2 regions of the Acinetobacter sp. DMC2 genome follow, and region 1 is predicted to be linked to the other one. Evidence: predicted binding sites of a transcription regulator. Region 1 holds the regulator's gene; the other holds the start of a gene.
The links. Region 1 encodes PhoB, which activates phosphate uptake and scavenging genes when phosphate is short. Its sites were predicted from a motif close to TGTCATNAANCTGTCATAA; they were not measured.
Positions count from the first base shown of each region.

Region 1 (3,218 bases):
CTTTAGGAAACGACTTATTTATGGCGACTAACGACTCAACCAGTAAAAAGAAAACAAAAAGTGTGAGTAAAGAACGTCAGTTCAAAGGGTTATCTCTATCTGAACGTAAAGAGGCGCGCCGTGAAAAATTGATTGAAGCAGGTATTGCGACCTACGGAACACTCGGTTTTTTTTCCGTGACGGTAAAAGATGTATGCCAAGAGGCAAAACTCACAGAACGTTATTTTTATGAATCATTTAAAAAGAGTGAAGATTTATTCCAAACAATCTTTTTAAAAATGATTGAAGAATTACAGCAGAACTTAATGCAAGCCGTGATTAAAGCTACCCCCGATCCAGAAAAAATGGTCGATGCTGGTTTAAGAGCACTGCTGACAACATTAAAAGACGACCCAAGATTAGCTCGTATTGTCTATGTCGACGCAGTTTTGGTACAAGAGTTACATAATCAGGCCACTATTCAAGAAACACTTGCGCAATTTGATCGCATGATTCAAGCCTTTGTTATGCTGACCATGCCGCAAATTCAACACCACGAAAATGAGCTTTCTTTAATCGCAACTGGTTTGAATGGATACGTCACTCAAATTGCGATTCGATGGGTCATGGGAGGGTTTGAACAGTCTCTTGAGCAGGTTTTAACCGCATGCCGTATCGTTTTCTTATCTTTATTAGCGCAAGTTTCAAAATAATATTAAAGTTTTTTGACAGCCATAAATGTGCGAAACCAGTTAAGCTATTCAAGTGATAACCTATTGAATGATTTTAAGAAAATTAAAATCTTCATGTCACAATTTGGTCATACCTTTGCCTTGGTTTTGTCACAAATTATTGCTAAATTTAATTTTATAGACTTTTCTGCAATGAAATTGTCATAATTAATCTTTGTAATAAGCCTGTCATAACTACAAAACGGTTCACCGTTAAATCTATAGGATATTGCGCTGTGAAAGATGACTATATTTTAATTGTCGATGATGAGCTTCCTATTCGCGAAATGATCCATACTTCTTTGGACATGGCAGGCTTTCAGTGTTTACAGGCAGAAGATGCCAAACAGGCTCATCAAATTATCGTCGACCAACGTCCGGCGCTTATCTTGCTTGATTGGATGTTACCTGGAGGCGTAAGTGGTGTCGATTTATGTCGCCGCTTAAAACGCGATGAGAACTTAGCAGAAATTCCAGTGATTATGTTGACTGCTCGCGGAGAAGAAGACCACAAAGTACAAGGTCTTGACGCAGGTGCAGATGACTACATGACTAAGCCTTTTTCAACACGTGAACTGGTTTCACGTATCAAGGCAGTTCTGCGTCGTGCTAATGCATTAAGTGGCGAAAAAACCATTGATGCCAATGGCTTAATTCTTGATCCTGTAAGCCAACGTGTTAGCTTTGGCAACAGCATTTTAGATATGGGTCCAACTGAATATCGCTTACTTGCATTTTTTATGACCCATCCAGAGCGTGCATATACACGTGCCCAGTTGCTCGATCAGGTATGGGGCGGTAATGTATATATTGAAGACCGCACTATCGATGTGCACATTCGCCGTTTGCGTAAAGTTTTAGAACCTTTTGGTGTTGACCGATTTGTTCAGACTGTGCGTGGAACTGGCTACCGTTTCTCAACACGTGCAGATTTAGCCGCAGGTTAACCAAGATTTATGTATGAACCCTACCCCGTCCCCGAACAGGTACGTGAACAAAAACTTTCTCGCTACAGTAGTTTATGGACGTTTGCCAAACAAGATTTACGGCTCTTATTATTTTTTCTAATTATTGCCGGTTTAGTCGGTTTAGGCGTTGGGTATTTCTGGAGCTGTATTTTTATCGCCTTCGTGGTGTTTTTTACACTCCAGTTGCGTTCTTTATATCTGGTCAATGACTGGATTGCGAATAAACCTTATGACGTTCCTCCAAATCTGAATGGGATTTGGGGGGCATTATTATTTAATGTCTACCGTGCTCAGCGCCAAGAACGAATTGTACAGGCCGAAATGGTCGGTTTAATTGACCGTGCACAGTCCTCTTTGGTTGCGCTTGCTGAAGCCGTTGTTTTAATTGATGACCAACATCAAATCGAGTGGTGGAACCCTGCTGCCGAACGTTTGTTAGGAATCAGTCCTCTCGACCGCGGCCGAAATCTATTAACGATTTTACGTCAGCCAACCTTTATTGAATATTTTAACAATATTGATCAAGCACCCGATGGGATTAAGCTTCACTCAAATTTTGATGATGACCGATATGTACAAGTTAAACTCACAAGATTTGGTGGAGAAAGTCGCTTATTGGTGGCTTACGACGTGACTCGTATGCACAACCTTGAGCAAATGCGTAAAGACTTCGTCGATAATATTTCTCATGAACTTCGAACCCCTTTAACCGTACTGAGCGGTTATATCGAGACATTTACCGATCAGGAAGATATTAGTCCGCGCTGGAAACGTGCTTTTGATCAGATGCAGTCTCAAACTAAGCGTATGAATGCTTTGGTGAATGACTTACTGCTGTTATCGAATTTAGAAAATAATAAAAAAATTGCAAAAAATCAGATTATTGAAATGCCGAGTTTAATGAGTCAACTCTTTGATGACGCTCAGGCCTACAATGCCGATTATGGACACACGCTCAATTTACACATTGATAGCCACTGTGACCTGATTGGTTCTGACATGGAAATTGCTAGTGCATTTAGTAACTTAATTACCAATGCCATTAAGTACACGCCAAAAGGTGGAACAATTACCATTGGCTGGCATGATGACGGTGAACATGCGTACTTTAGTGTACAAGACACAGGTATTGGAATTAACCCTAAACATTTGCCACGACTAACTGAGCGCTTCTACCGCGTAGACAGCGATCGTAGTCGTCAAACAGGTGGAACTGGTTTAGGTCTTGCGATTGTAAAACACGTGTTGATGCAACACGGCGCGTATTTAGATGTACAGTCTAAAGAAAACGAAGGATCAACATTTACCGCAGTTTTTCCAAAAGAAAGACTCTATAACATGACCTAAAGTTGCCCCCGCATATATAAAAAGCCGACTGATGAAAAGTCGGCTTTTTTGTAATATTTAAGCTAAGTTACTTAAAATTCGAACAATAAGATTTCGTCTGATTTTTCTCTAGGATATTTAAAAAACTAGTGGCAAAAGTATTACTTTGACGCAGTGCGTCACGGTGATCTCCGCCATCAATTGTTTGATAGAT
Region 1 covers NZ_JBQUYP010000005.1:348,809-352,026, forward strand. Annotated here, with positions in the region: gene ACT53H_RS12975 (TetR/AcrR family transcriptional regulator) at 21-692, shown strand; gene phoB (phosphate regulon transcriptional regulator PhoB) at 947-1,657, shown strand; gene phoR (phosphate regulon sensor histidine kinase PhoR) at 1,667-3,025, shown strand; gene ACT53H_RS12990 (alpha/beta fold hydrolase) at 3,093-3,218, opposite strand, start outside.

Region 2 (3,218 bases), on a different contig from region 1:
GCAGGCCCTAAACTTGGTTTGCTTAATACATTTAAAGGACGTGCAATTTCATCTTCATATTCGGCTTGAGTTAAATAACCCATCACACGCATGTTATTTAATACGGTATCGCGGCGTTTTTTTGCACCTTCAGGGTTTTTCCAAGGATTATATAAAGAAGGTCCTTGTACCAAACCTACTAAATAAGCTTGTTGTGCAACACTAAGCTCACGTAATGGTAAACCAAAATAAAATTGTGAAGCCAAACCATAGCCATTAATTGAGTAGCTACCGTTTTGGCCAAGATTTACTTCATTTAAATAGGCTTCTAAAATTTCATCTTTGCTGTAATGCAGTTCGATGAGCAAAGCCATTAATGCTTCATTGACTTTACGTTTTAATGTGCGCTCAGGTGTGAGATAGAAGTTTTTAACTAATTGTTGAGTCAGGGTTGAGCCACCTTGACGCTTTCCACCTGTGATATTACTCACTAGTGCACGAGCCGTACCGCGAATTGAAATACCATGATGATGATAAAAATTGCGGTCTTCTGTAGAAATTAAAGCTTCAATAAGTGGTTTAGGGACATTATTCAGTTTAATGAGTACACGGTCTTCATTGTGTTGAGGATAAATTCCTCCAATGAGTAACGGTTCTAAGCGTGCAACGCCAGTTGAAGAAGGTTTGGTACTTCGAACTTCAACAACTTGATCATTTGCAAAACTTAACTCTAAGACTTGTTCAGGTTCAACACTGTCGCCGTAGTCAAAGCCACGTGTGTGAATATACATATTACTGCCTTGAGCAACATAACTTCCAGACTTGTCATAATTACTTGAAGTTTTGTAACCCAGTAGCTTCAATTCTTGAGTGAAATTTGCTTGGGAAATAGGCGCGTTGTTATAAATTTCCAGAGGTCGTGCAAACACTTTGGCAGGAATATCCCACCGCTGTCCTTCAAATTTTTCACGGATAATATTATCTAAACGAATCAGATAGATACTAAGAGCAATAAAAGCACCAATGACCAAAATGGAAAAGATTAGTGCAAAGAAACCGATACCACGTTCAAACTTCATAAAAATGAGATAAAACCCTAACAATGCCTGTAATGATGCGATAGCTTGTCATCAATTTGCAATGATAAAACTGTGAATAATTGGAAAACTTAGATTGAATTTTACAGCATCTTGTAGTTATGTTTTTTTAAATTAATCAGGATAATGTTATTATAGGCAAGTATCGCAGCGGAGCTTACTCATTCGTGCAAATTTCACATAAGTCCTTCAGAAACGTCGGGTTAATCGGTCGACCAGATAAATCATCAGTTGTAGAAACACTATGTTTAATTCATGATCATTTATTGAACCTAGGCTTAAACCCCATTTTTGATCAGGAAACTGCTGAATTAGTGCCTTATGATCATGCACAGGTGGTAAGCCGTCATTTATTAGGTGAAGTTGCTGATTTAGTTATTGTAGTAGGCGGGGATGGCTCTTTACTCCATGCGGCAAGAGCTTTGGTTCGTTACAATACACCTGTTATTGGTATCAATCGTGGGAGATTAGGTTTTCTAACCGATATCAAACCGTCAGAAGCGATTTTTAAACTTGACCAAGTGCTTCAAGGGCATTTTCAACTTGATCGCCGTTTCTTACTTGAAATGGAAGTGCGAACAAATGGCGAAGTCATTTATGATGCCATTGCTTTAAATGATGTCGTTTTGCATTCGGGTAAGTCGGTCCACATGATTGACTTTGAACTCAACATTGATGGCCAATATGTTTATCGCCAGCATAGTGACGGTTTAATTGTTTCGACTCCAACTGGTTCAACAGCGTATGCGTTGTCAGGTGGTGGACCAATTTTACATCCAAGTATGGATGCGATTGCATTAGTTCCAATGCATCCCCACACATTGTCATCACGTCCTATCGTAGTCGGTGGACAAAGCGAAATTAAGATTGTTATTCGCGAAAATCGGGTGTTACCGATGGTGAGTGCAGATGGTCAACATAGCATATCGCTCAATGTTGGAGATAGTTTACACATCCGCAAACATCCATTTAAACTAAGTTTATTGCATCCACCAGGTTATGATTTTTATATGGCCTGCCGTACCAAACTTGGTTGGAACCAAGATTTTGAATCTTTCCAAAGAGATGAATCATGAATATTGAACAAATGCTATCTATTTTAAACCCTGAGATTGTAGAGCGTTTAAAAACAGCAGTAGAAATTGGTAAATGGCCAAATGGCGTTGTTTTAACAAAAGAGCAGCGTGAAACTTGTATGCAAGCTGTAATCGCTTGGGAGCTAAAGAACTTACCAGAAGAGCAGCGTAGTGGTTATATTGACCGCGGTACGAAAGAAGAGGGTGAGGTTTGTGAAGATGATCATCACAAACATGAGCCAGAATTTAAACCAATTCGTTTTGTTTAAAATTTTATAAGACAGAAAACTTATTTTTTGTTATTCCATATAGCCTTGAATACCATGTTTTTTATGAGTTATAGCATATAGGCTTTTATTACTTTTGAAGGATCAAAAGTAACCAAAAATCTTTTGTATCACTGACGATACTTCCATGTATCGCAGTGATACGGTCGACATCCATGTCGACCTTCACGATAGCATTTGTTAACTACGAATTAAGATTGCTTAAATTTCGTGTATCCCATAACACTTTTGCTTTTTGCATTGCCTCTTCAAAACTCGCAACAACGCCCATCGTATATAGCGCGATTCCGATGGTTTCTGTTACGGCCATTTCTCCATATTCATGGTGCTGTTGACCTAACCATACTGCTTTAAAAGTTGCTAAATCTAACTCTTCTTCAATTGGACTGCGTTCAGGGGTGAGCTTTGGTAACTCATGTTCATAGAGCTCACCATTTTTAATGCCACAAATGAGTGTTTTTGCATCTGGATTTCGTTCAAACTCACCGCCTTCACCTTTAATGACAGCACTATTTTGATAGCCTAAGCGCAATGCACTATGTTGATGTGAAGTTCGATAAGCTGGATGGAATATAGCTTGTAAGGTAGCTTTAGCATTAAAAGGATTGATTAAGCGGGCTAAAGTATGGATAGGTGAGCGTAGGCCCATTACATTTCTTAAAGAAATTAGTTCACTTAAAACTGGTGAAATCACATCTAGTGGTAAGTATGCGAAATTTTGCTCTGCTATTTGTGTTCGTACTTCTTGTTCAGAATGACAAATTTGATAACCCAGATAT
Region 2 covers NZ_JBQUYP010000001.1:459,849-463,066, reverse strand. Annotated here, with positions in the region: gene mrcB (penicillin-binding protein 1B) at 1-1,058, opposite strand, end outside; gene ACT53H_RS02230 (NAD(+) kinase) at 1,244-2,152, shown strand; gene ACT53H_RS02225 (YeaC family protein) at 2,149-2,421, shown strand; gene ACT53H_RS02220 (glycosyl transferase family protein) at 2,624-3,218, opposite strand, start outside.
Region 2: ACT53H_RS02230 (NAD(+) kinase) is a predicted target of PhoB. The motif match lies at 1,105-1,123, and genes of this name have one in related genera.